DNA from 2 places in the Shewanella loihica PV-4 genome. Region 2 is predicted to be linked to the other one. Evidence: riboswitches for the same ligand, from Rfam matches in the RefSeq annotation. Region 2 holds a riboswitch; the other holds the start of a gene.
The links. Region 2 has a riboswitch for thiamine pyrophosphate ahead of SHEW_RS08985 (TonB-dependent receptor). Riboswitches for the same ligand answer to the same signal wherever they lie in the genome.

Region 1: another riboswitch for thiamine pyrophosphate. It lies ahead of thiC (phosphomethylpyrimidine synthase ThiC); the one in region 2 lies ahead of SHEW_RS08985 (TonB-dependent receptor).

Annotation. Positions count from the first base shown of each region.
Region 1 covers NC_009092.1:2,421,625-2,436,340, forward strand. Annotated here, with positions in the region: gene thiE (thiamine phosphate synthase) at 1-1,282, opposite strand, end outside; gene thiC (phosphomethylpyrimidine synthase ThiC) at 1,285-3,336, opposite strand; TPP riboswitch at 3,514-3,612, opposite strand; gene SHEW_RS20125 (hypothetical protein) at 3,759-4,955, opposite strand; gene trhA (PAQR family membrane homeostasis protein TrhA) at 5,179-5,889, shown strand; gene SHEW_RS10895 (DTW domain-containing protein) at 5,863-6,414, opposite strand; gene SHEW_RS10900 (error-prone DNA polymerase) at 6,587-9,823, opposite strand; gene SHEW_RS10905 (Y-family DNA polymerase) at 9,823-11,877, opposite strand; gene imuA (translesion DNA synthesis-associated protein ImuA) at 11,878-12,708, opposite strand; gene def (peptide deformylase) at 13,010-13,501, opposite strand; gene SHEW_RS10920 (MFS transporter) at 13,681-14,716, shown strand, end outside.
Region 2 covers NC_009092.1:1,972,628-1,987,343, reverse strand. Annotated here, with positions in the region: gene SHEW_RS08985 (TonB-dependent receptor) at 1-1,974, opposite strand, end outside; TPP riboswitch at 2,047-2,167, opposite strand; gene SHEW_RS08980 (YcfL family putative periplasmic lipoprotein) at 2,296-2,685, opposite strand; gene SHEW_RS08975 (PaaI family thioesterase) at 2,716-3,180, opposite strand; gene SHEW_RS08970 (PaaI family thioesterase) at 3,177-3,674, opposite strand; gene hinT (purine nucleoside phosphoramidase) at 3,705-4,055, opposite strand; gene SHEW_RS08960 (hypothetical protein) at 4,318-4,869, opposite strand; gene SHEW_RS08955 (CsgG/HfaB family protein) at 5,100-5,948, opposite strand; gene SHEW_RS08950 (curli assembly protein CsgF) at 5,951-6,370, opposite strand; gene SHEW_RS20940 (curli production assembly/transport protein CsgE) at 6,385-6,852, opposite strand; gene SHEW_RS08940 (LuxR C-terminal-related transcriptional regulator) at 6,849-7,475, opposite strand; gene SHEW_RS08935 (hypothetical protein) at 7,637-8,173, opposite strand; gene cctA (tetraheme c-type cytochrome CctA) at 8,593-8,943, opposite strand; gene htpX (protease HtpX) at 9,282-10,145, opposite strand; gene bioD (dethiobiotin synthase) at 10,462-11,175, opposite strand; gene SHEW_RS08915 (methyltransferase domain-containing protein) at 11,191-12,021, opposite strand; gene SHEW_RS08910 (8-amino-7-oxononanoate synthase) at 12,207-13,355, opposite strand; gene bioB (biotin synthase BioB) at 13,378-14,430, opposite strand; gene bioA (adenosylmethionine--8-amino-7-oxononanoate transaminase) at 14,580-14,716, shown strand, end outside.

The DNA.
Region 1 (14,716 bases), 450 kb from region 2:
TGCGCCCCAGCGCGATTGCCGCTTGGATCTGCGCTTCTAACGCGGCAGCACCTGCGCCCTCTTCTTGTTTGCTAGCTGCTTGGCGATCATCCTCCAGCTTGATCCTCAGCTGGGCCGTGGTGGCACCGGCGGCCAGCACCTGCTCCAGGTGCATCAGGTTATCCACTACGGGATACACCCCGATGGGACGCTTAAGCCTTGGAAAACTAAGCCCCGGGAAACTAAGCCTTGGAAAACTCAATATCGAGGAGCCACTTGAAGCGCGATCTGAAGAGCTAATCGAAGTGATGCCAGCCAACTCTGTGATACGGGGAAGCGATACCAGGCCAGAAGGCCAACCGCAGCGGGCTAAAGGCCCGGCGCCGGCGCCCAAGGCCTTGGCCGGCGCTATCCCTTGGCCCACATAGGTTTTAGCGAGCAAGATGGCGTCGTGTAGCACCAAGCCCTGAGCCAGAAAACTGGCAATCGCCGATGACAAGGTGCAGCCGCTACCGTGGTGATTGGGGTTATCCACCCGCTCGCCGCTCAGGCGAAAGCTAGTGTGCTGATGTAGCGGTGAGGTATGCGCCACCGCGTTGCAGATAAAGAGATCTTCCGCCTTATCGCTATACCAGAGTGAGCCCTTGTCACCGCCAGTGATCAGCAGATTGCAGACTAAGCGCCTTGAGAGTGCACTTGCCTGAGCTAGCATCTCATCACTTGATGACGCCTCGCTTCCCACCAACTTGCCAAACTCGCTGGCGTTCGGCGTCACAAGAGTAAGCAGCTTAGCGAAGGGGGTGAAATCCAACCCGGCAAGGTGCTTGGGCTCAGTTTTAAGCTCAGTTTTGGGCTTAGTTTTGAGTTTAGTTTTGGGCTTAGTTTTGGTCTGGGCGGAGGCCTGAACAGCAGATTCGCCAGTCAAGGCATCGCCGCAGGAGGCCACCATCACGGGATCCAGAATAATCGGAATCGGCTGGCCATCATCCGTTTTCAGTGGCGCCATATGGGTCGCCAGCCAATCGGCGACAAGATTAATCTGACGCTGATTGGCAAGCAGCCCTATCTTGATCGCCCTTGGCGGCAGATCTACCAGCAGGGTATCGAGCTGAGCGAGCAAGATAGCCTCACTCACAGGCTCGACACCGTTAACCGCCACCGAGTTTTGCGCGGTAACGCAGGTGATCACGCTGCAACCATGGCAGTCCAGATCCGCCATGGTCGCAAGATCAGCCTGAATGCCCGCACCGCCCCCGCTGTCTGAACCGGCAATGGTCCAGACAATAGGTTTTTCAGCGGACATGGCTACACCTCTTTTGCTTTTTCGAGAGCCGTACTTTCAAGAGAAGTACTTTCAAGAACGGTACTTTCGAGAGAGGTGCTTTCGAGAGAGGTGCTTTCAACGCCAGGGCTTTGTCTTATCGCACTGTGATAGAGCTCGCTACCACTTTGCTTAAACTGCGCCGACATCTGCGCCATCCCTTGTTGAATATCTGCCTTCGGCGCGCTAGCAGTAACGTCAATCTGCTCAACCTCAATCTCCCTTACATCGGTCGCTTGGGCCGCAGCGTATTCGCGCACCTCTTGGGTGATCTTCATCGAGCAGAACTTGGGACCGCACATGGAGCAGAAATGCGCGACCTTGGCCGACTCCTGCGGAAGTGATTCGTCGTGATACGCCCTGGCGGTATCGGGATCCAGCCCCAGGTTGTATTGATCTTCCCAGCGGAACTCGAACCTCGCCTTAGACAAGGCGTTGTCGCGGATCTGCGCGCCAGGATGCCCCTTGGCGACATCGCCGGCATGGGCGGCAATCTTATAGGCGATCAGCCCTTGCTTTACGTCTTCCTTGTTTGGCAGACCAAGATGTTCCTTGGGCGTTACGTAGCAGAGCATTGCGCAGCCATACCAGGCGATCATCGCCGCCCCTATGCCTGAGGTGAAGTGATCATAACCTGGAGCAATGTCGGTGGTCTGAGGGCCTAGGGTATAAAACGGTGCCTCGTCACACAGCTCGAGCTGCTTATCCATGTTCTCCTTGATAAGCTGCATCGGGATATGACCCGGCCCTTCGATGATGGTCTGCACGTCATACTGCCAGGCCTTCTTAACCAGCTCGCCTAAGGTTTCCAGCTCGGCAAACTGCGCCTCGTCGTTGGCATCGGCGATGGAGCCTGGACGCATGCCATCACCCAGCGAGAGGGAGACGTCATAGGCCGCGCACAGCTGACAGATCTCATCAAAGTGCTCATAGAGGAAATTTTCCTTGTGATGAGAGAGACACCACTTGGCCATGATGGAGCCGCCACGGGAGACAATACCAGTGAGGCGTTTGGCCGTCATGGGCACATAACGCAGAAGCACGCCGGCGTGAATGGTAAAGTAATCCACCCCCTGCTCCGCCTGCTCGATCAGGGTATCTCTGAAGATCTCCCAGGTGAGATCTTCGGCGATGCCATTGACCTTCTCCAGCGCCTGATAGATGGGCACAGTCCCTATTGGCACCGGCGAGTTACGTATGATCCACTCGCGGGTCTCGTGGATATAACGGCCGGTCGAGAGGTCCATCACGGTATCCGCGCCCCAACGGGTGGCCCACACCAGCTTCTCCACCTCCTCTTCGATAGATGAGGTGACCGCCGAGTTGCCTATGTTGGCGTTGACCTTCACCAGGAAGTTTCGGCCGATGATCATAGGTTCGGCCTCGGGGTGGTTTATGTTAAGCGGTAAGATTGCCCGGCCCGCCGCCAGCTCCTGACGCACAAACTCCGGCGTGATCGGCTCACCTAGCTTGGCACCGAAACTCTCACCCGGCGCGCGCTGATTGAGCACCTCTTCGGTCACTGTCTCGCGAGCCATATTCTCACGCAGGGCCACATACTCCATCTCTGGGGTGATGATACCGCGTCTGGCGTAGTGCATCTGAGTCACTACCCTGCCTTCAAGGGCGCGTCTTGGCTTGGGCAGTTGCTCAAACCTCAGATGATCTAGCCCCTCATCGGCCAGACGCTGCTGGGTAAAACCTGAGCTTACCTGCTCAAGTTCCTGGGTATCGCTGCGCTCGGCGATCCACTCGCTACGCAGCTTAACAAGACCACGACGCACATCGATATCGGCCTCGGGATCTGAATAGGGCCCGGCGCAGTCATAGACTGTGATGGGGGGATTCTTCTCATAGACAGGCGCCTCGGCCGTGCCGCCAATCAGGGTGTCTGACTGATAGATCTGCCGCATGGCGACCTTGAGATCCGGCCTGCTGCCGTTTAGGTAAAATTTTTGCGAATTAGGGTGTTGTAAGGGTTTGAGGTTATCAATAAAGGCCTGGGCCTCTGCTCGCATTTCACGACGTGTTGACATAAGCAATCTCACTATAGGGTTAGATGAAGTTGCTTGTCTGGAGAAGTTTGGCGTTGAGGGCATTGAGTCAGGCCAAATGGCCTGATTCAAAAATATGCTGGGTGTCACTGTGATTGCGCTCGCCAAATTTGCGGCGATTTTAATCCCATTGGCCGATAAAATACGGCGGGACACTAAGGTCATATTATGCTTGTTTCCTTCGCAGGGACTAACCTGATCAGGTTCAACGGATCCCGAATAAACGGTCTCAGCCTAATGGCACTCCGACAAGAGGGGCTCAGTATAGACCTAAGGGATTGAGGGTGGCAAGCCCCTTTAAACCCTAGCTGAAATCAAATTAATCGAAACAAATAATAAAATAAAATCAATCAATTGTATAAAATGAAAGTATCATGTTAATTTAAGCCTGAAAATATATCACACTAGTTTTTATCTTTAACCTCTACTCCCATCATACTCAGATGCTTATCAAGGGAGTCTTTAATCGCCTGTTTCACCTTGTCGCCACCACACTTAAAGGGGAAGCCTAAGTTTTCCCCGTGGGGGTTGATTGGCGTCGCCACACTCACCACGCGATAACAGGTATCCCCTATCTTGACGATGCGATTGGGATCCACCTTGCTGTCTAAGGTGATTGCCGTCTCATACTCGTTCTCCTTAGGCAAGGCTAACACCCTCATCTTGCCATCCATCTCGCTCATCGACTTTTTCTGGATGGCCTTGTCGGCGACGTGCTCGACTAGCTTGTCCAGCTGTGCCTGTCTGTGCCTCGCCATATAATCGCCAGTTGCAGCGCTTACCCCACCCGAGTCTGCTGCTCCGCTCTCCAGATTAAGACCTTTCATACCATCGAAGGAGAATGCTTCATTCTCATTCTGAGTGTCAGCGGGCACCTCGATTTTAGGCGCGATGTTAGACTCAGAGGGATCAACTGCTGGAACAACGGAGGGCTCAACACTTGTTTGGACAACATTAGGCTGGAAACGAGTAACTTGAGTCGCTGACGCCTCTTTCTCGGGATTTAACTCAGTCAGAGAGTCACTTTGCTGAGCGGGAACTGACGCCAGATTGTCCTCTGTCCTTTCACCCCTTTGATTAAGCGTATCTTGCTTTGGCTCGCTCGTCAGAAGTGCTTTTACTGGTACCTCGGCAGGGCGAGATTTGGCCTTCATGGCATCAAACTCAGCCTGAGTCAGCATATAGGCGCTGATGGCCTGCTTGTCTCGCTTAATTGATTCCTGAGCCAGATATGGCCCCTTAAACTGCCAACTCAAGAAAGCCAGCAATACAAGGTGCGCCAGCAAGACGGCCAAGAATATAAACATCTCTTTCCAGCCAATCCTTGCAGCTAAACCCATAAAAAGTGGGCCTTCAAGAGGTGCGTTAGGAACAAGCTCCTTAAGCGAAAGTTCCTCAAGCGAAAGCTCCTTAACCAAAAGCTCCTCAGCATGAGCGCCTTGCTCGATGTGATCTCTCGCTAAAGGCTCTCTTGCTAATGGATCGTTGACGAGATGGCAGAAGGCTAACGGCTCGACATCAATATCAGCATTAAGGTTTAAATTAAGATTGAGGTCAAGCCAGGAAAATTGGCTATCCTTAGGGGGCACTCGCAATAGCAACTCATCCTTTCCTTAGGAAACTTAGCATTTTAGAGAAGAAGAGATGCTATTAGTTCAACCAAGGATAGATAGTGGACAGTGTTAAATTTAAAAAATAATAAATTCAATCATTAACAAAACAAAATTCAACTTAGGCGTACACATGTACGCTTAACTATTTCTTTTGCACCAGCATGCTGTTAGACTCACCATTAACGAGGTCTAACCAGTTTTAGAGAGTCTAATGCCACCACAGTCCGTGCCGCCACAAACCATACAGCCCCATGAGATCGGCCTGAATAGTCAGCCCAGCTTTGCTGCTACGGCCGCTCCCTATAGCCGCGCAGAAGAGCTGGCAAACGCCCTCAGCCATGGCCTGGGTGTGATTGCAGGTATTCTGGCGCTTGCGTTTTCACTGCATAAGGGATGGGACAGGCTCACCAATCTACAACTGGGCGGATTGGCGCTTTACTGTTTGAGCATCATACTCCTGTTTCTCTGCTCAACGCTCTATCACAGCGTCTCGGCACCTAAGTTAAAGCATAAACTCAAGATAGCCGATCACTGCGCCATCTATCTGTTGATCGCCGGCACCTACACGCCGCTGATGCAGATCCTGCTCGACAGTGTCGAGGCCGATGCCATTCTCATCGCCATCTGGAGTCTTGCCCTAGGCGGGATCCTGTTCAAGACACTGTTTATTCACCGCTTCAAGATCTTTAGCCTGGTGCTCTATCTGGTGATGGGTTGGTTGTGTGTCATAGTGATGAAGCAGTTGCTTGCAGCCATGACGCCACTGGGCTTTCAGCTACTGCTGGCGGGCGGGATCTTCTACAGCACCGGGGTGATCTTCTATGTGGGTAAACGCATTCCCTATAATCACGCCATCTGGCATCTGTTTGTCCTCGCCGGCGCCCTCAGCCACTTCCTATGCGTCTACCTGACGGTGATCTAACATAAAGAGATCAAACGCCTCATCAAGCTGCTGTGCCTCTTGGCTCATCCCTAAACTGTGCATCAGGCTAATGATGCACTCTATGGTGCACAGACCTTGAGATAACTGATTCCGCCTCAGGCGATAACGTGACGGCTCGCTCTCCTGCAGCGTCAGCCTTCTCGCCGCTTGCAGATAGGGGCTCTGACGCATCATCTTTCTGGCCTCCTGCCAGGTGGCATCGAGAATGATAACCTGACGCACGCCCTGCCCCCCGTCTTTTTTAAGCAAAAGTTGCTCGGGCGTGATAGCCTGTTTCACGCTCAAGCCCATTCTCGAACCTGAGTCCGTTTCGTCTGTGTCGTACTCCTTTGGAAAGAGCAGCAGAGCTTCACCCGATTCACAGGCCTGTTTCAACGCCTCATCGGGCGCGATCCGCGACCAGGGCACACGGCTACACAGCTCAGGGAATGCGGCTAACGCCAACTGGCCAGTGTTGCTGGCACGCTCATACTCCCGCTCGTGTGTTAGCAAGACAAACTTCACCCTTTCTCTCCCGGTCATTTTGCTGGTATTTGGAGCCTAAACTCACGCCTATCGTAAACCCAAAGGCGATGAGTATACCCCAAAGGGCTAGGGCTAGAGCGAGGACAATGACAGGAACAACCCGAGTAAGCCTGTTGTGGCTCGCCCGGATGGCATGATTAACATGCGACCACTAACGAAAATCCCGCGAACTTAGTTCAAAATCATTCACCAGAGTCGATAAATCCTCCAGCCTGCCCGCGATAACGTGTGACACACCAGACTGGGTCTCAAGCACCCCAGTTACCTTTAAAATTTTTGATGTTAAAAATGGCTGTCGCTGCGCCCTGGCCGTGGCGCTCCAGACGATCACATTGATGTTGCCCGTCTCATCTTCTAAGGTCACGAAGGTAACCCCGGAGGCGGTACCGGGGCGCTGACGCCCCACCACCACGCCCGCCACATGCACAAGCTGCCCATGACGACAATCGGCTAACTCACTGGCGTGGCGACAACCCACAAATGGCGCCAGCCCTCTAAGTTGAGCCATAACATGGCGCCCCAGGCTGAGCCCTAGATGGCGATAGTCGCTCTGCATGGCCGCCATCTCACTTGGGGGCGCCAACACCACCTCACTGGCGACAGCTGGCAAGTCATCGAACAGCGGAAGGCTCGGCTGATAGGCACTGAGTTGCCAGCGCGCCTGATACCTATGCCCGGCCAGCGTCAACAGGGCATCGGCGCTGGCCAGCAGGGTCAAACAGCCCTGAGATAAACCTAGCTCATAGAGCTGCTCGACCCGGGTAAAGCCGCCTTCGGGGCGCGCCGCGATAAGGGTCTTGATCTCCTCCAGCCTGAGTCCCTTCACTTGCCTAAAGCCCAGACGTATCGCAGGCTGCTCAGCCTCCAGCAGGGGCACCAGGCTATTATCCCAGTCACTGTGATTGACACATACCGGCAGTACCATAACATCGTGACGCTGCACATCCTGAATAAGCTGCGACGGGCTATAGAAGCCCATGGGTTGACTGTTAAGCAAGGCGCAGCAGAAGGCCGCCGGATAATGATGTTTAAGATAGGCCGACACATAGGCCAACAGGGCAAAGCTGGCGGAGTGAGACTCGGGAAAGCCATACTCGCCAAAGCCTTTGATCTGCCTGTAGATCTGCTCGGCGAATGTTTGGCTGTACCCCCGCGCCGCCATCCCCTGGAGCAGTTTAGCCTCAAACTTTTCAAGCTCACCGGTACGCTTCCAGCTCGCCATCGCTCGGCGCAGCTGATCCGCCTCGCCGCCACTGAAGCCCGCGGCCACCATGGCCAGCTGGATCACCTGCTCCTGAAAGATAGGTACCCCCATGGTACGGGACAGCACGGACTCGACCGCCGGGCTGGGATATTCCACCGCCTCCAGGCCATCCCGCCGCCTCAGATAGGGATGTACCATGTCCCCCTGAATTGGCCCTGGCCTAACAATGGCGATCTGCACCACCAGATCGTAATAGCAAGCTGGCTTCAGCCTTGGCAGCATGGCGCTCTGCGCCCGGGACTCGACCTGAAACACCCCTATGCTGTCGCCTGCCTGCAACATGCGATAGACCTCGGCCTCCTCCCATGCCACATCGGCCATGGAAAAAGCTTTCTCTGGGAGACTCAGTAAGGTGAAGGTCTTACGGATCGCCGTCAGCATCCCCAGGGCCAGGATATCCACCTTTAACAGCCCCAGGCTCTCCAGGTCATCCTTATCCCACTGGATCACGGTGCGATCCGCCATGGCCGCATTTTCAATGGGTACCAGCTCAGACAAGGGCCCTGCGGAGATGATAAAGCCTCCCACGTGCTGGGACAGGTGGCGGGGAAAACCGATCAGCGTCTGCACCAAGGGCAGCAACATGCGCCCGCGCCCAGCCTCTGGCAACATGGCGGCAAGCTGAGTCGTCCAGTGATGCTTGGGATCCCGGCGATCGATATTTTTAATCATCAGGGCTACCTGCTCGGCATCTATCCCCAGCGCCTTGCCCACATCGCCCATGGCACTCTTGAAGCGATAACAGATCACCGCCGCGGCCAGCGCCGTGCGGTCACGGCCATATTTGCGATAGATATACTGAATCACCTCCTCGCGCCGCTCATGCTCGAAGTCCACGTCGATATCCGGCGGCTCGTTGCGCTCCTTGGAGATGAAACGTTCGAACAACATGTTGATCTTAGTGGGATCCACCTCTGTGATCCCCAGGCAATAACAGACCACAGAGTTGGCCGCCGAGCCCCTTCCCTGATAGAGGATCTGCTGAGACTTGGCGAAACAGACGATGTCATAGATGGTCAGAAAGAAATACTCATAGGCCATCGCCGCGATCAGCTCTAGCTCCTTCTCATACTGCGCCTTCACCCTATCGGGCACTCCATCGGGAAAGCGGCGTCTGGCGCCTTCACGCACCGCCTGCGCCAGATAATCGCTGGCCTGCATGCCGGCGGGTACCACCTCGGCCGGGTACTCATACTTGAGCTCATCCAAAGAGAAATGGCAGCGACGGGCCAGAGCCAGGCCGTTATCGATCCACTCCTGAGGATAACGTTTACGCTGCGCCGCAATCGGCTTGAGGCTAGCTTCGGCGTTGATGGAGCATAGCGCCACGCCGCTGTCGAGGTCCCGCCCATGGGCGATACAAGTTAAAATATCCAGCAGCGGCTGACGCTCCGCCTCGTGCATGCGCACGCCACCGGCCGCCACACAGGGGACCTTCTGAGTCTGACTCAGCCATTGCCACTGTTGCAAGTTAAGGGCCTCTCCCGGTAGCAAGAGCCGCTCCATCAAAAGATGCAGACGATCCGGAAAGGCTACAACTAGCCGTGAGGCAATGCTCGCTATGTGGTCACGATAACGGGACAACAGATTAGGCTCATCGCTTTGTGCCGCACTCCCCTTTGCCGTATCGCCCCCAGCCATCTCACTCTCTGCCGTATCGTTTACGGCCAAGTCACTCCTTGCATCATCACTCCTTGCCTCATCTCTCCTTGCCTCGCCAGCCTGCCTGAACTGCGCCAGCGAGGGCGGGCGCCACAGCAGCAGGCTCTGCTGCTGAGCCAAGATGGCCTCCAGGCTCACCCTGTACTCACCCTTGCCCTGGCTTCGCCTGGCGTTGGTGATCAGGGCGCTGATCTCACCATAGGCGAAACGGCAAGGCGCCAGCAGCACAAACAGCCCCTCATCGAGATGAAACTCGGCGCCCAGGATCAGTTTAAGATCGCAGCGCTTGGCCGCCTCATGGGCCTTGACCACACCGGCAAAGGAGCATTCGTCGGTCAGCGCCAATGCCTGATAACCAAGGCGCTTGGCCTGCTCCACCAGCTCGTGAGGATGGGAAGCCCCTCGCAAGAAGCTGTAGTTCGAGAGGACGTGCAACTCGGCGTACTGTAATTCAGCGTACATTAGCCAAACCACCCCTGCAGGAATAGTCCCTCAGGCGAGCGAAATACCCAGCAGAGCCCTCCCTGATGCATGCGGGCAAGGTAATAATCCCGCGGCGAGGCCGCCGACCAGGGACTGTGCAGCCGCTCCGGCCCCTTAAGCAGGCTCACCGACTCCGGCGCCAACGGTTCGGGCTGGCGCAGTAACCAATTGGGGCGGATGCGGCCATCACACAGGCCATGAAACAGATCTGCAAATAAGGTCGCCTCCTCACTCAGCGCCCGAGTCTTGCCCTGATAGCAAGCCCTCGGCTCGGCGCACCGATTATGCGTTTGGCTCTCAAGCGCTTGGCTCTTAAACTTTTGGCTGGAAGCACCTCGAGTAGAAACGCTTTGACTAGAAATACTTTGACGAGAAGTGCTTTGACGGGAAGTGCTTTGAGAAACAGCTTGATTCGATCGCTTGCCCCCCAAGGCACCCGAGCGGCTTTGAGAGACTCGGCTTTGAGAGGCTCGGCTCTGAGAAACTAGGCTCTGAGAAAGCGAGCGGCTCTGCCAGCTCAGCTCCGGCAGATGGTGACTGCAGTGCTCAAGTCCCTTGACCTTATCCGCGCCTAGACGCGCCTCAAGCAGTGAGAGCAAGCGCATGGTGGCATCACTCTTACCCTCGCCCTGCCACCAATTGGATGTCTGCACCAATAGCGGCACCAGGGTATCGGCCTGAATAGCCAGACTGATCACCGGCGCCGCCAGGATGAGGCTCTCTAGCTGCACACGGCAGAGTTTAAGTAAGGCATCCCCCCTATGCTCGGCGAAGGGATAGCGGATCTCGCAGCGCAGTGGCACCAGACTCAAGTCGCGAAACACTAAGGTTAATGACAGGGCCAGCACCGCCTGCTGACGCTGCACCAGATAAGCCGATAGGGTTGCTAGCATGCGCCCGAGGGGAAAGGCCAATCCTTCGAGGTGGCTCACCTCATAGAGCAATTCAAGCTTATGGCGATAAGACTCTGGCATCAGGTAAAACTCATGCACCTGAGGCAGCTGCCCCTTGAGCTGAGCCAGCAGGGTTAAGACACTCTCGCCAAATCGCTCACCAAGCTCCTTGAGAGGCAAGGCGAGCAGCGCCTGCACCTGAGTCAGCCCCATGTTCTCGCAAGACTGCAGCACATGCTCAGGCAGTGGCAAGATAGAGAGCGGCAGGGGCGCGACCTGCTTGAGATTCATCTGAGGTAAACTCACCAGAGACGCCCCCGCTTGATCATCTTTCGATTGCACTTTGGTTTCTTCTCCTTGTGCTTTTTCTCCTTGGGCTTCCTCTCCTTGTGCTTTCTCTTCTTGGACTGCTTCTCTCACTTCTTGTTTGGCGAGATATGTAGGTTCTGTGGCACCGATGTCCGACTCTAGGCTCCCTGGCTCAAAGTTTCCTCGCTTAGAATTCCCTAACTTAGTGCACCTAGACTCGCGAGTTTCTTTCGGGTTCCTCTTGTTATCACAGATGACATCTGCAGGCAGAGTGAGCGGCAGAGACCTGGCTCCCAGCTGAGCCAGCAAGGCATTCTCCCCCAGGGCAAATTGACACTCGAGGCCATAGTCTTGGGCACTCTTCTGATATTGACGGATGAGCCTGTCCAGACCACCGAAGATCTTTGCCATGGAGCCCACCTCCAGCAGTAGGGTATCTGCCATACTGGGCACATCAGAGGATCGACTCGATTTGCTTGCTTTATGTGACTTACTCGGCTTATTTAGCCTATGCTGCTGGGCCTGCTCGAACGGACAGACAGGCGGCACGACCCTGGCACTGTAGCCATAGCTCCACTGGCACAGCCAATGGCTGGCCTCCTGGCTCAAGGAGGGATCATAGGCCAGCAGTTGCAGCGATGGACAGAGCGCCTGGGCGGTAGCCAGGCTCTGCCCCGGCTCCACGCCCAACTTAGCCGCAGCACTCGATGCGATCAGGATCTGACTCGACTGACGCTCAAATAGGGCCAGCTCGCCGCCCTGGGGCAAGCCTTGATGATAGCTTTGATACTGGAGTAACCAGTGGGGAAAATAGACCGCCAGCCACAACATCTACGCACTCCAGGGGCCTTGTAAGATCTGACCGCTCTGCTGCTTATTAAGCTTATTTTCCAATCTCTCATCCTGCTGTTTAGTCACATCGAGCATCAGACTCTGAGCCAGTAGCTCAGGTAGCAGGGATAAGGAGAAGCGCGGCGCCGGCCAGCCCCCACGGCGCTTTAGAATATCCACCTGGGTCTCAAGAAGCCTATCGTTGCCCATTTTTGTGTTGCTTTCCGTACTGGTTTCTATGTTGGTTCCTGTGCTGATTTCGGTGCTGGGTTGCAAGGCGATCCGCAGTGGCACGGGATGAGCCTGATCCTTGACCTTGCTTGGCAGATAACAGAGACACAGGCTCTCGCCCTTCTCGCAGGCAAGCTGCAAGCGCCTGGCCTGACTGACACTGAGATCCTCGAGCCAACATAAGACCAGGGGTGAGGCGCCGCTGGTTAAGATCTGCTCGAGCGCCCAAAGCTGTTCCTTCGGCGTCTGAGTATCGACCCACAGGAGACGGCTGACATCTATCCCCTGCATCGCCAGCGACTGGGGATAAGGCACGTGAGGCGGCGCCACCAGACTCACCAACCCGGCAGCACTTCCCTCTCTCGATTGCCTAGGGATCAGGCGGCGCATCAGAGGCAGCGCCAGGCTCAACTCGCCGATCCCTTCGCTGGAGCAGAAGATCTCGCACAGCCCCTGACTGGGCCAGCCTCCCAGTCCCAGATGACGATTAAGCTCGGGATAGCCGCTGTCCAGCCCCATTTGCTGGGGATGATAGGCATCGCCGCGCCAGAGATCGCTGCGCTGGAGTAAACGTTCAAGTTGAAGATCTGCCAAGGCCATGATGCACCCGCTCTCATTCGATTCGGTTAAGCGCCCCCTCGGAAATCGGACTATAGGCTTAGACCTAACTTAAGCTATCGCCATGCCTGACGTCCGAGCAACACTCAACAGAAATATCACACAAACACTGTATATAAATACAGTATATTTATAAATTGACAGATCGCAAGCAGAGAAACCTGAGATTGGAGTGGAAAATCACCTCAAAGCATCGAGTCGGTAAGCGGCAGACAGGCACAAAAAAACCACCCTAGGGTGGTTTGATTGGTTATCGATTATCGCTATTGATTAGCAGTATAGATTAGCGATATTTCTTTACCTTCTTGAGTGCTATCTGCTGCTTGAGGGGCGACAGATGCTCGATAAAGACCTTGCCATCAAGATGATCCATCTCATGTTGCAGGACGATTGCCAGGAAGTCATCGCTCTCGATCTCAAAGGCCTCACCCTCACGGTTAAGCGCCTTGACCTTCACCTTCTCGAAACGTGTCACCTTGGCGCGGTAGCCAGGAATTGAGAGACATCCCTCCTCGCCGACGATCTCGCCCGAACGCTCGACGAATTCTGGGTTGATCACCACCATGGGCTGATCGCGATCCTCAGACAGATCAATCACTAAGATGGCGTGTTCGCTGCCCACCTGGGTAGCGGCGAGCCCAATGCCATCGTCTGTGTGATACATGGTTTCAATCAGATCATCGATAAAACCTTGCACGGCGGCAATGTCTTCTACGGGCTTGGCCTTACGTTTCAGGCGCTCATCGGGAATGGTCAATATATCGAGTACAGGCATAGTCTCAGGTTCTGGTTAATCAAATTAGGCATATAAAGTGGCGCCATTATGACCTAAATCACATTAAAGGCAACCGCAATCGGGTTTTCCCTTCAGGCCAAGCCTTGCCGGCGACTTGTATTTCATCGCTCAAGTCGATAGCATGACCAGACAAATGCATACAATATACGAGAATAATAGTGACGACCCCTGTACGTACCCCTCTGCCCAGTACCTTTTATGTGGCCAATACCATGGAGATCTTCGAGCGTCTCGCTTGGTATGGCTTCTTTACCCTCTCCTCCCTCTACATGACCTCTCCTGCTCACCAGGGGGGCTTAGGCTTTAGCGAACAGGAGCGAGGCCTGCTGCAGGGAATGATCCCCTTCTTTCTCTACCTGTTTCCTGTGCTTACCGGCGCCCTGGCCGATCGCTATGGCTACCGTAAAATGTTTCTTATCGCCTACGCCATCATGTGCCCCAGCTATTTCCTCCTGGGTCAGGTGAGCAGCTTTAGCGGCTTCTTCATCGCCTTCATGGGGGTCGCCATAGGCGCGGCCTGCTTTAAACCTGTGGTGACGGGCACTGTGGCACGCACAACAGATCACACCAACCGCGGCCTGGGTTTTGGCATCTTCTATATGATGGTCAATGTGGGCGGCTTCCTCGGCCCCTTCATCGCAGGTTATGTCCGCGCCATCAGCTGGGACTGGGTCTTCATCATGTCGGCGATCTGGATAGGCATTAACTTCATACCGGCAACCTTCTTCTATCGCGAGCCGACGGATCTCCACCAGCAGCGGGGCAAGCCGCTGTCTCAGGTGTTGAGAGACATCCAAGAGGTGCTGGGCAACGCCCGTTTCGCCCTGCTGTTTTTCGGCACCTTAGTGATCCTGCTCTCCTACGGCGCCAAGTGGATCAGTGGCGAGCAGTGCCTCACCATCTATCTGGTGTGGTTTAGTCTGCATTTTCTCTGGAACACGCTGGCCAAGTCAGACAAGCAACTGCCCTGGTATAGGCAGAAGATCGCCCTGGGCAACAAGCCCTTCGTGATCTACCTGCTTATCCTCTCCGGTTTCTGGATGGTCTACCAGCAGATCTTTATCACTCTGCCCATCTATATCCGAGACTTTGTCGATACCTCAGATCTGGTTGCCATGCTCGCCCCCTGGCCCGGGCTGCTCGACTTCTTCGCCCCCGTGGATATCACTCTACTCAGCGACGAGCTACTGAGCG
Region 2 (14,716 bases):
TGTCTCGTAGCCGACACGGGCATTGAAGATAGTATAGGGCTCTGACTTAGAGTCGTTGCTGTCTGAGTAGTAGAACTCGCTCTTACCACTGGTGGTCAGGTTGGCAAACCAGCCCAGATCGCTACGATAGGTCGCGCCCGCGCTATAGGTAAGATTAGGTGAGTGAGCCAGCTCGCGGCCAGTGAGATCCACCAATCCACCGTACTTGTCCTGGTAGGCGTAATCGCCGTAGGCGGTCTCTAGCCAGCCTAGCGTGCCGTATAACTTAAGATTATCAGTGGCATACCAGTTGGCTTCCAGCTCGGCGCCATAGTTGTGAGAGCTACCGGCATTTTCGACGTAGAGGATGAACTTCTGTGGCTCGTCAGGGTTTTGCTGTGAGGCGGAGACCTGCTGATCGCGTCTGTCCATGTAAAACAGCGAGAAGTGGGTGGTCGCGTCGCCATCTAGCCACTCTGACTTGAGGCCCAGCTCATAGTTGTACAGAGTCTCTGCCTGGAACTCCTTTTTATCGCTAAGGGAAACCGGCAGTGACATGTTAAAGCCACCCGCCTTATAGCCACGGGCGATACGGGCATAGGCCTGTTGGCCAGGACTCAGGGTCTTGCTCAGGGCAATATGACCGCCCCACATGTTCTCAGAGGGATCGAAGGCATCTTTGTCCGAGTCGCTGTAGTCGCTCTCGCGGCGCTCCAGACGGGCACCCACTGACAACGCGTAGCCATTGCCTAAGTCGCTGTCTAACTGCGCAAAAACTGCCAAGTTAGTCGCTTCATATTCGGCAAGCAGTCTGTCTTCCCAGCCGTTATAAATCTCAAGAGTGTCGTTGTCTTCTGTGAGTCTCAGACCATAGACGCCCACCAACCAGTCGGTGCTGCCATCGAAGATACGTCCCGCCTCGGTGGAGCTTAGACGAAACTCCTGAGACAGCGTGGTTCTGTCACCCAGCTTGTTCCAGGTGTAGTCGTATTGACAAGGTTCACCCTCGCAGCTGCGGGCCGCCCAAAACTCTGGGTTGGCCCAGTCACCGTCGTAGCCGTGATGCGTATCACTCTGAGCCATTGAGCTTAGTGAGACCAGCTCGAAGCTGTCGGCGCCCGAGTAGGTCAACTTAAGCGAGCCACCCGTGGTGCGCTGCTTGTCGACACCCGGCTCATCTGTGAGGGTATCGAAACCGTTGTTGTCCAATGTCCAGGCATCGTAGCCGTTGTTAAAGTCGGCGTGCATCAGGCTGAGATCGGCCACCAGATCGTCAGTGGCATACCAGCGCAGCTTAATGCGGCCTGTAAATTCATCTCTGCCGTTAGTGTCGTCACGGCCCAGATAAAGGTTGTCGCGATAGCCGTTCTGCTCATGTTGCTGCAGCGATACGCGGTACAAGAGCTTACCCGAGTCAGTCAATGGGCCAGAGCTGAAGCCGCTATAGGTGCGCAGGTTATCGTCACCCAGTTGCAGCTCGGCGCCATGCTCGAATACCGAGGTAGGATCGTTACTCTTAAGATAGATGAGACCGGCTAAGGCGTTGGCGCCATAGCGTGTACCCTGTGGCCCGCGAAGCACCTCGACCTGCTGCAGATCATACATGCTGGAGATCATCCCAAGGCCCGACATGTCGATGTCGTCTATGATGTAGCCAACCGAAGAGTTAGGTGCACCCTGATACTCCTCCTGCTCGCCCACACCGCGGATCTGGAAATATTTCGCCCGTGAGCTACCCCCAGACCAGTTAAAATTGGCAATGCCGTTGAGTACGTCTTCAAAGTGCTGGGCGCCCTCGTCCTCAATTTGCTGTTGATCTATTACGCTGATGCTAGAGGGCATCTTGTCCAGGCTAGACTGGCGAAAATCGGAGGTGACGACTATCACTTCCATCTCGTCGTTGGCTGGCGGCGTATCGCTCGCCATCAGGCTGGTATGAGTTAACGCCGCCGCGACGGCAAGGGCGATGGGTGAATAAGATTTTAATGTAAACATAGGACCTCAAATCAATATTGAGATCCGGCACTTAAGAAAGCGAGAAAGAATGCACAGACAGATTGTGTTAAATCTAGTGATGTGGCCCATTCCTACGCCGGTATTAGCCGGATCAGGTTCTAAGGGTTCGTCCCGCGGACATCTCAGTCAATCGCTAAGCTATGGCTTGGCGTTAACACCCCTTGGCGAGGCCGATTATACATGACTCATACAAAGAGTTGACATATTTAACGCAATATTTGCGCGTGATCCATAAAAAAACGCCAGCATTGCTGACGTTTTCATCAAATCATTCGCCCGACTCATTCCTGAAAGCGATTTTTAATTGGAAATGGCCTCTCGCACATAGAGTTCACAACGTACCGCTGTGGCATTAGGGGACAGCGCAGTCACCTGCATCTGCTGTTTGCCGTGAAGCTTAAGGGACTTCCAACTCACCCCCTCATCCTCTACCGTCGCGCCATTGATATCGTACCAGGTGAACTTATATTGCAGGCGCTGATCCTTTGGTGACTTGCTGATGATGGTGCCGCGCGCCCGCAGGAAACCCGCCTCGGCTTGGGTGGTCACCGCGCTGACATCCACGTCTGAGTGGAAGGAGCCGTTATCGACCCGCACCTCACCGGTGGAGCTGATCATGATGCCGCCGGTATGGGGCGCACAGGCGCTCAGTCCCAGCAACAAACAAGCTAACACTAATCCTTTGTTCATCACTATTCTCCTTACGCTACACCTTAATATCTATTCGATCAGAAAATGGGCACGGGCGGTGGCAATCAAGGCCTTACGGTTGGTTTGCCAGCAGTTGATGTTTACGTTCGCCACGCGGCGTCCCTGACGGGTGATCTTACACTCGGCGAAGCTATCTCTGTGGTGGCCAGCCCTCAGGTAATCGATTGAGAAATCGACGATTTTGGGCACCTTAGTGGTCTGCATGAACACCATCAGCTGAACGATCGCCGACATCTCCATAAATCCCGCGATCACACCGCCATGAATGGCCGGCAGGGTTGGGTTACCGATATTTTCATCTTTCTTCGGTAGCTGAAACACCAGCTCGTCGCCGAAGCGCGCCACCTGCATGCCGATAAACTTAGCATAAGGAACATGCGCCAGCAGGTGACCAAAATCGTTCAGCTCCGTGGCCTTCTTAACGATATCTTTAACGTTTAATGCCTGATTGGCTTCTGGCGTGACCATGGTCATTTTCCCTCTCCCATCAGAGCCTGTCTGAAGGCGTCCCCCACCATCTCAGGGCTGATACGCATGAAAGAGCCCACCGCATGGGCGATAGGATCGTCGATAGAGTCCTGATAGGCGATGGCGCGGGTAAAGGCCACGCTCGAAGAGAGCTTGTAACACTCGGCAAAGCCATAGACGCTCTTGTTAGGTTCGGCGGGTTTCATGTAGTCGACCCGCAGATCCAAAGTCGGCGACAACTCCAGCGACTTGTACTTATCGAAGATGTTGCAGACCACGGCTGTGCCGCAGGCGGTATCCATCAGGGTGGTGATCACCCCGCCATGTATCACGCCTGTGTCTGGGTAACCGATAAGCTCACTGCTGTAGGGCAGCTCGATCAGCACATGCTGCTCGCTGGCTTCCAGTACACTGAGCCCAAGACGGCGACACTGCACTAGCTGACCGACGAAGCGGGTCGCCAAGTCTGTCAGCGGGAAAAAATCAGGGTTTGTCTTCATTACTCTACACAGTCCAAGAATCGTCTGGGATTAACGCGACACTAGCGGCCCCAGGAAATCGCCGCCTAACAGGTGCATATGGATATGGAAGACTTCCTGACCGCCATGCTTGTTGCAGTTCATGATGAGACGATACCCATCCTCTGCGATGCCGGCTTCATCAGCCAACTTAGCCGCTACCGTCATCATGCGCCCCAGGGCCTTCTCGTCCGATGCCTTGACATCATTAACAGTCGGGATCAGATGGTTTGGGATGATCAGAATATGGGTTGGCGCCTTGGGTTGAATGTCACGAAAGGCGGTGACCAGTTCATCTTGATACAGGATGTCGGCGGGAATTTCGCGTCTAATAATTTTACTGAAAATGGTCTCTTCGGCCATTGCACTATCCTCGATATGACGTTAATCCTGTCAGTATACTCACAAATAAGCTGTTTGTGATCCATCATATAAATAAAGGAGTTAACTCAATCAACGAGTGATGATTTTTTAGCTCGGAGAATGAAAGAGCCCACCTGGATAACCAAGTGGACCCTATGAAAAGCGGGGGCTATGAAAAGTGGGGGCTGTGAAATTAGGCGGCAGCGTAATTAGCAGCACGGCGCTAAACACGGCCGGTCACCCCATCGATGTTAGCGACTATTTAATCGAATGCTAATCTATCGCTGTTCAATTGATCTTGCTGCTTGAGCTGCTTGAGATCCTCGCGCTCCGCTTCGATCTGCAGTAATTTGGGCGCCTTGAAAGTCAGCTTGAGATAAGCATCTTGGCGGGTCTTGGCCACTTGCTCTAGCGCCACATTGGTGCCATCGTCGGTAAAGCCATACCAGCGCTTGCCGTAGCAGCTACCCTGCAACACACATTTATAAGAGCTCATCTCACTGCCAATGAACTCTGTGGTTTGATAGCCGGTATCGACTAGCGATTGCTTAATAAAATTAAAATCTTCTTTATAGTCATCATCATACAAACCATAATTTCTGCTTGTCATGATGACTTTTAACAGCCCATGTTGCCTATCGGCAAAAAGCACATAATCCTTGGCTAGAGACAAAGACTTAGGCAGTGAATGGGTTTCAACCCTAAGCTCATCTCCCTGGCGTTTGACCTCGCCATACTGGCTGACATCCTCACCCCAATCAAGCCCAAAAGGCGCCATTCCATGTGCATAAAGCGGCGCTAACACTACTAACAATGCTAACTTCTTCATCGTACCTATTCAGCAAGTCAAAAACTTGACGAATTCTACCCTATTGGGCTGCGACACGAAACCAAACTCAATTAAAAACCTATAAAAAATAAAAGGTTAACCAAAGTTAACCTTAAGTAATATAGATGTTAAATTTGAACCCACCGGCATCACACAAAAGTACTAGGCGCTATGCATACATGCATAGCAAAGTATGACACAAAGCAAAAACAGCCTCAGCTTTGATTGATTTTTGCTCGCACCCTGGCCTCGGAATGCGCTTCTAACCAATATTTTTGTAACACTGGACTGCGCAGACCACTGGGCTGATCGGCTAAATTCCAAGCACCTTTCCAGATCCCATCGGCAATCATATGCACCACCGCACTTTCGATGGCCGATGCCACACACAGACTCACAGGCTCGTTTGAGGTATAGCCAAGCTCAGACTCAAGCAGCTCCTGGGCATCGATAAACTTAAACACCCCGGCGGTGATCTCTTTGGACAAGATAGACTTAGTGGTGGTCACGCTACTCAATAATCGGCCGGTGCGAATATCAACCGCCCTCAGGTTGACTGTCACAGTATCGACACGAAACTGAGTTGCCGCGCCTATGCCCAGGTAGCGGGCCCCCGCGCCACCGGTTCTGACATTGGTGTCATAGGCAACTATGCCTCCTTCCATCAGGATCTGCGCCGAGTTCAGCTGAGGCAGCTTGTTGGCATCACCGTTAAGCCCGGCCCTGACAATCTTACGTTCGGTAAGTAGATTCTGCAGCCCCTCGCGCTCGACGGGAATAAACCAACTGGAATCATTCAATGCCTGAGCGAGAAAAGCGGTGCCACTCTGGGGCACGGCGGTAGAAAAGTTACTCGACGGAATTGGCTTATATTGACCTGTCTGATCGCGAAAATCATACACGGCGGCCAGCATCACCCCCTGGGGCGCAGGCAGATTAATGAGATCATAGTAGCTCTCGCCCTTGGGCATCAGACTCGAAGAGGCTTGCACCTGTTCAAGTTCATTGGTGCTAGAACAGGCCGAGAGAAATAACAGGCCAGCGGCCATCAACAAAGGTTTCATCGTTAACCACCCACACTCGAACTGTCGCTCAACCCACCAACTTCGATCACCGTCGTTTCGCCGGTCAATAGATCGGTGATATGCACCAATAGCATGCCATCTTCGTTGACCACTTGGATCTCGAAGTCCGTGGTCTTGAGATAGCCCTCACCGCCATTGGCCGCATCGTTAAAGAGTTGGCTCATCAGACGAGACTCAAGGGAACTTGCCATGCGCTCGAGGGCACTGGGGGGCGTATAACCTGAGCCGCCCTTATGATCGTTCTGCGCCGAGGCGTTCGCCAGCAGGTAGGAGCCATTAAGATAACTGCCACCAAAATTGGGGTTCACTGGGGTATAGATAAGCTGTGTCGCCTGAGAGCTCAGGCTGAACGTAGCCGCCAATAGCAGGGCTATCGGTCGAAAAGACTTAGCTTGATTCATTGAAAATGTCCCTATTAGAATTCATCAGGCGCTAAATCGGGATCCAACCACTGAGCCCAGCTAGCCTGTTTCTTGTTTTGCTTCAATATACTGTCGACGCGCCTGGCCACCTGCTCTGCCAGCTTATCCAACTGCCGGCTCGCCGGTGACACCACAGTCACAAAGATAGGTTTGCGATTGTGTAACACGCTGATCTTGCTACCACTTCGCGCAGTAGCTAGCTCGACAATACTCAGTCCACCGTGCTCCGTCATACCGCCGATATCTCGATAGGCGGCAACAAATTCACGATAAAATCTGTGTCCGACGCGGGTCATCGCGCGGTTGAGGATCAGTCCATCGATGAGATCAGACTCCAGCCTGGGCGGTGCGTCACTCGTGCTCTGCGCCGCCAGCTTGCTGCCTTCGTGGACATCGGGCACCTGACAATAAACAGGAGCCGAGAAGGCCGCTAACAGGAGCAAGCGGCCCAGATATTTCACTGCTGAACCTCATGCAGATGAGTCTGTGCCCAGGCAATAGCCTGTCCACGACTTGAGACACCAATCTTTCTAAACACACGATAGAGATGCGTCTTGATGGTGCTCTCGCTGACAAACAACTGATTGGCGATATCCACGTTAGTGCTACCCGAGAGTAATGCCTGCAGCACCTCTCGCTCACGAATCGTCAGGTTGTCGGCGCCGTCGAGTTGCTCCTGATCCGCAGAAGCCGACAACAAAGCATGTGGGATCACCGTCTGGCCGCGTAGCACATTGGCTAAGACCTTGCCTATATGCTCAAGGGAAGCATCGCCATAAAAGACGGCGGCGGTAATGGGGGAAATTAAGAATCTTGCATCTATCTGTTTCGGATAGTGCAAGAATACCACGCGGGCGCTGTGGCGCTTCTCGATCTGCTTTTGTACCTGGTAGGCACGCTGCACATCTATGGTGGCGAGATCGATAACAACCAAAGAGTAATTCCCTTCACTCATAGTCACTTCAACACTCTCTGGGGTGACCTTAGCCAGTTTAACCAGAAACTCCTGGGGCCAACGCGTCTCCAACAGATCAATCAACAGTTGCGATCGCGATACCACTACCCAATTTATCACTTTGAACATCCTGCTCACTCCATGTCGCTAGTTATAAGCGTATTCCATTAAACCGACACATATAATAACAACTATAGAATTAAAAATAACATCTTAATTGCGCCAATTTTATCAAGCCCTACCAGAATATCTGTTTGAGGCGAGCTCCCTTCACCTTATCTTTCATCGCCTTACTGCTGACGATAACCCTGAGTCACGCTTGCTCGCTGTGCATTCCCCCATTGAGTCACAATCACCCCATGACCCGAACCGTTTTGATAGATGCTGACCTCATTGTCATAACCGCTCTGTTGCACATAGGCCTGGTTATCACTGCCCCGCTGCTCAGCTACCAGAGACAGGTTCGCTCCAAGTTGACTGGCGATCAGACTGTTGTTGACCCCAACCTGCAGCAGGCTGGCCTCTATCGCCTCCCCTTGCTGCAGCAGATACGCCTGATTGCCGATCCCCTGCTGCTGCAACTCAGCGCTGTTGGCCACCCCAAATTGCGTAAACAAGGCGCGATTCGCCTCGCCGCTTTGGGTGATGTCGGCCTGCAGCGCATCCCCAAGCTGCATGATGCTAGCATTATCCCCCTGGGCCAACTCATCAAGACTACTGAGGTCATCGGCCCACACAGGCAAGCCAGCAAAAAGCATCGCTAACAAGAACAATCGGCTGATTGCCTGACGCCAGGCAAAATGCCCGGCCTTAAAGACTGCTTGCATCAAATTTGTTTCCATCCGTGGCGCACCTATCTGTTTTTATGGCCAAGATTATCTATCTAAGACGAAGGACTTACGTCCACAAAGAGTATTAAGTCCCGCTAGACAAAGTATCTATTCCGGCAGTAGACCTAATACTTTTCTACTAATGGAAAATCTCAAAAGATTGGATCTAGAGATGAGGGCGGCGATAAAGCCCGCAGGCTAATAAAGGCTTATCAGCCATATACCCGCCTTTTGGCAGAAACTGAGCACCGTTGGCATGGGCTAATGGAATCGATTAATGATAAATGGTGAGTTGAACTCGAATATCCGGCTAATATTCCAGTCACGAGTAATAGAACAGAGATAGAGTTGCCGATGGCAGATACAAAAACACCGGCAAGTTGCCGGTGTTTGTCGATTATCCTGTAATGAAAATCTTATTTCTTCAATACAGAGTCTGCGGTGCGGCCATCGTCGTGGCAGCTATCACAGGCTGGGCGATCGCCCACGTTTGAATCGTGCGGTGCGTGACAGTCGGCGCACATCAGATTACCGTCGTGTGGCTTATGCACTGCGTCCATCTCGGCTAGCGTACCGTGACAGCTTTGGCACTGCTCAAATTCGTGAGCACCATCGGCAGATGGTTCACCATTGGCGTGACACGCTTCACAGCCTTCCATCTCAGCATGCATCTCTGCAAGTTCTTGAGGCTCAGCCATTGCCGCTGGAGACAAGGCTAGCGCCGCCAAACCAGCACCAAATAACGCACTTAGAATTTTATTGCTCACGATAATTTCCTCTCTTATGTTTGGCGATGTGGGTGTAGTTGTTATATCCCATCGTGCCTTGTTCCTGATTGCACAACTTAGCTTAAAATAGCTAAGGTTTTGCAAATAGGCAAATTTCTCTTGCGGGCATACTAACAATAGCAACTGCTTAAAAATGTGCACTTAATCAAATATCTATGCCGCAAGCCTCATACTCACAGATAAACATGATCTGCGTCACACTACTGCTATGCAAATGAGCATTTCTCATTGCCACTCAGAAAAACAAAAATCGTAATTGCAAAGAAAAGATACAAAAAACGGGAGCCTAGGCTCCCGTTTTATCAATCGACAATCGATTATTGTGCGCGCAGTGCTTCGATACGCTTTTCAAGTGGTGGATGGCTCATCATCAGTTCGGCCATCGACTTCTTACCATTGATACCGAAAGCCGCCATCTGTGCTGGCATGGCACCGGTTTCTGGGCCTTGACGCAATCTGTCCAGCGCCGCAATCATCTTATGCTTGCCTGCCAACTGAGCGCCGCCGGCATCGGCCTTGAACTCACGAACACGTGAGAAGTAAGCCACTATCATCGAGGCCAGGATACCAAACAGCATATCCAACACGAAGACCACTGCCATGTAGGCAAACATGCCCAGGCCTTCGCCCTCTTCGTCGTTGCTGGCAACGAAGTTATCGATAATGCTCGCCACCACGCGGGCCGCAAAGATCACGAAGGTGTTCACCACGCCTTGAATAAGCGTCAGAGTCACCATGTCGCCGTTGGCCACATGGCTCACTTCGTGGGCCAATACGCCTTCGATCTCATCTTGCGTCATGCCGTAAAGCAGTCCGCTACTGACGGCGACCAGCGAGTTGTCCTTGCTAGGGCCTGTGGCAAAGGCGTTCAGCTCGGGTGACTGGTAGATGGCCACCTCAGGCATCTTGATGCCCGCCTGCTCAGCCTGACGCGCAACGGTATCGACCAACCAGCGCTCCATGTTGTCGCGCGGTGTGGTGATCACTTCACAGCCCATGGTCTTCTTCGCCATCCACTTAGAGATCGCTAAGCTGATAAAGGCGCCGCCGAAACCGAAGATGGCGGCAAAGACCAATAGTCCGCCCATGGTCGAGGTGTTAACCCCTAAAATAGACATCACAATTGAAGCGACCAGCAAGATTGCCATGTTTGTCGCGATCAATAAGAAAATACGCTTCATGTAAGCTCCTATAAGCCCTGTATGAGACACCCTATGTGTCATCAGCCTCTCTTAACGACATAATATGTCCGATAAGTCAGAGTTCAAGGGTTGAACGTAAAAATTTTTTTGGTGGGTACGATTGAGTGCGCAGCCACGCCAAAAAGTGTAGACCTTGGCGTGGAGTCTAGAAGCCCTATATTAAGCCAATCTTAAATTTATCGGCTTTGGCGGGATAAACCGTTAATCTTTATTAATAATTACTCCAGCAATCAGAGAGTGGCGTTTTGTTAATCAAAGGCTCTCATTCAACAGGCGCTATTGATGCGAGAGTTGGCTAACCTTGACCTAGTGCCAGCTTGGTAAGATCTAAGTATTGCGCCGCGTTTTGGCTAGAACATTCAGTAAGATGTGGGATGACCCCGAGACATGGAGCGTCCATCAAAGCAGTAAGCGCCAAGAGGTTCTCGTCAGTCACCTGCATATCGGGATCGACGCAGTTTGCTACCCAGCCAGCTATCTTTACCCCATCGGCCTGAATCGCCTCTTGAGTCAGCAGTGCGTGGTTGAGGCAACCCAGCTTAACCCCGACCACCAAGATCACCGGCAGCTGCAGATCGATTGCCACAGTGGAAAGAAAGGCCTGTGGATTAAGCTTACCCTGAACGCGAAGCGCATGGTTAAGCGGCAGCCGCCAGCCACCCGCCCCCTCAACCAAGGCAAAATCCACCTCATCGAATGGCAGCGTCTTAAGGTGAGCCGTGACCAGATCAGCATTAAGAGTCACGCCTACCTGCTTGGCGGCGATATGCGGCGCGATGGCAGGCTTAAAAGCAAAGGGGTTCACTCTTTCATAGGCAAGTTTCACATTGGACTGAGCCATCAATGCCAGGGCGTCGCTGTTTCTCAGCCCTTCAGACGTCGGCTCACAACCCGAGGCGATGGGCTTGACCCCTAAGGTGCTGCCTTGTTTGCTCGCCAGATAGAGGAGTGAGGAAGCCACCAAGGTCTTGCCACTGTCGGTATCTGTGCCGGCGATGAAATAACGCATGAACCCTTTCCTTAACTAGCCTCTGCGGCTCGCATGAATAAATAAGATTTGATAGGTCAAGGGAAGTCCCTCTGGCTGACGCATTTTTTCGGCGCGCTCACAGAGGGCCAACCAATCCTGACGCCCACGAAGCCTAGGTGGCGGCTTACTCACTGAGCCCTGGGTATCATCTGGGCCGTGGGAGGCATCTGAGTCCTGAGTGACATCTGAGCCTTGAGAGACATCGCTTCCCATAGCGGCAGAGGCGCCAACCCCCTTGATGGAATAGAGCAGCGTCTTAAGATCGTCGAAATGCACCCGCAGCGGCTCCACCGAATGGTGTTCAATTTGCCAATGGCTATCACTGAACCCATCAAGCAGCGTCTGGGCTTGCTCGAAGGCATTAACCCTTAGCCCGAGCGCGTCGAGCTCAGAAAGGCTACCATCGACGACGATGGCGAGATGGCATTGACTGCCGGGCTTAAGCACCCTGGCAAGCTCACCTATGGCCGTCTTGATATCGCTGCACCACTGCAGCGCTAGGTTTGAGTAGAGGGTGTCTATGCTGGCATCTGATAGGGGCAACGCCTGGGCATCGCCGCACAGCGCCTTGTAGCTAGGAAAACTTTCGAGCATCTGCGATAGCATGCCGGGGGCGATATCCAGCCCCAGCACCTCATTAAGACCTGGCGCCGCGGAAAAATCTGTACCTGGACCACAACCGATATCTAACAAACGTCCGATGGGCGTCATCTTGGTCCTCAGCCTCTGCGCGCTGAGACGCTGCACCTTGTCATGCTCCTGATAGTGCTTAGCCGCCTGGGAGAACTGCCGCGCTATCTTATCTGCACCAATCGCCTCTTTCATACAGTCTTTACCCTGCACATTCTGCACTTCACTTGGCACTGAACTGGGTATTAGGCTTGACAATGAACTGGGCGTTAGGCTTGGCATCTTGATCGACATATTAGTGGGCACATCTTTGGCTAATTCACTACACACAGAATCAGACTTCCTCTGGAAAAATAAATCACTTTCTAAGCCTGTACCACTTAATCTTGCAAGGCTCGCTGCAACTGATCGGCCAGGGCCTCGAGTTCTGCCTGGGTATGATTCACATTTAAGGTGATCCTGAGCCTGGCGCTCCCCTGAGGCACGGTCGGTGGCCGAATCGCTCCCACCCAGAAACCCGCGGTCTTTAACTCACGGTTGACCTTGGCAAGCTTATCGATATCCCCCACCACCAGCGGCTGTATCGGGGTATGACTGCCAAGCAGCCTAAGCCCCCTCGCCTTCGCGGCCAGCTTAAAGGCCTCAATCACCTGAGCCAATCTGTCTCTGCACTCACCGTTTTTAATCAAATTCACCGCCTTGAGGGCCACATGGGCACTGGCCGGCGACAAGGCGGTGGAATAGATATAGTCCCTGGCATGGGCCACCAGAAAATCGATACAAGTATTTGAGCCTAAAATCGCCGCGCCTTGGCAGCCAAGGGCCTTACCGAAGGTAACGATTTGAATATCACAGCAGCTGGCATCAACCTTGTTGTGCCCGCCCAGTGGCAGGACGCCGAAGCCGTGGGCATCATCGACGATCAACCAGGCATCATTTGCCTGTGTCAGCTCGTAGAGCTCATCTATGGGCGCCAGATCACCATCCATGCTGAAGACGCTCTCTGTCACCACCGTCAGCGGCTGATGCTTATCCACCAGTCGCTTGGCCGCACCCAAATCGTTATGGGCGAAGCGTTTTAACTGGGCGCCGCTTTCCAACAGGCCGTCGATCAGGGAGGCGTGGATCAGCTTATCGGCCACCACCACACTCTCCTTGTCCAGCAAGGTCTTCATCAAGGCTGAATTAGCGCTAAAGCCGCTGCTAAAGAGCAAGGCCGCCTCATGGCCGGTAGCCTCGCACAGTGCCTGCTCGAGCGCCGCATGGGCATCGCTATAACCTGTGACCAAGGGCGAGGCGCCGCTGCCGACGCCGTATAATCTCGCGCCCTCACCCAGCGCCTCGATAAGCTCAGGTGATTGACTCAGGCCCAGATAATCATTGCTGGCAAAGTTATGCTTGATGCTTCCCTGATGCACTAAACGGTTAGCACTGCCAACCGATTGAGTCAGTAGCTGACGACGCCTAAGCAGCCCGCTTTGTTCCGCGCGCTGCATCTTGTCATCGATTTTCTGCTGAAGCCGGCTCATATGAAGTTACTCGCTGGACGAGTTAGAGCGCCGCCGCATCGTAGAAAGGCTGCGAGGCCTTGTCTTTAACGGCCTGTGCCTTGGCAAATACCGCTTTATCCTCTTCGACCGTGCCCGCCTTGCCCTGCTCGGGATGAAGCCCCAGGCGCTTAAACAGCGTCATGTCTTCATTCTCTTCCGGGTTACTCGTGGTCAACAACTTACAGCCGTAGAAGATAGAGTTCGCGCCGGCAAAGAAACACATGGCCTGTAGCTCATCTGTCATCTTCTCACGTCCAGCCGACAGGCGGACCCGTGACAGTGGCATCACGATACGCGCCACGGCGATGGTGCGCACAAACTCTAGCGGATCCAGATCGTCTAAGTTTTCAAATGGGGTACCGGCAACCTTCACTAACATATTGATGGGCACAGACTCGGGATGCTTGGCCATGTTGGCCAGTTGCTGCAACAGCCCGGCGCGATCGCTCGCCTGCTCGCCCATGCCGACGATACCGCCCGAGCACACCTTCATGCCGGCGGCGCGCACGTTATCCAGGGTGTTGAGCCTGTCCTGATAGGTACGTGTGGTGATGATATCGCCATAGTATTCTGGCGAGGTATCCAGGTTGTGGTTGTAGTAATCGAGTCCTGCGTCGGCCAGATCTTTCGCCTGGGACTCGCTAAGCATCCCCAGGGTCATGCAGGTCTCCATGCCCATGGCTTTCACTTCGCTGACCATATCCTTCAGATACGGCATGTCGCGCTCATGAGGATTACGCCAGGCGGCGCCCATGCAGAAGCGTGACGCGCCGGCAGCCTTGGCGGCGCGGGCCTCGGTCAGCACCTTCTCAATCTCGATCAGTCGCTCTTTCTCAAGGCCGGTATCGTAGCGGGCACTCTGAGGACAGTACTTGCAATCCTCTGGGCAGGCGCCGGTCTTGATCGACAGAAGGCGTGAGATCTGCACCTCGTTGGGGTCGAAATGCTGGCGATGAATGCTATGGGCCTTAAACAGCAGGTCATTCATAGGGAGCGCAAAAAGTGCTTCAATTTCATCACGTTGCCAATCGTGACGTAAGGCTAATTCGGACATTGATTACCAACCTTCAAGTTGCTATTTTGAGCCGGAATGCTTGATTTCCGGCGACATTTATCTTGCTTAGCATACCCTTAGGCCTTAATCTGTCAACGCTAACCAGTTAAACCGGTTTACTAGCGGTTAAAAAATAATCAGGATTTTTTATGTCTGCGACGACCCAGATCGACCACCAATTCGACCGACAACATATCTGGCACCCCTACACCTCCATGACCCAGGCTCTTCCTGTCTATGGAGTGGTGTCGGCAGAGGGGTGCGAGTTGATCCTGGATGATGGCAG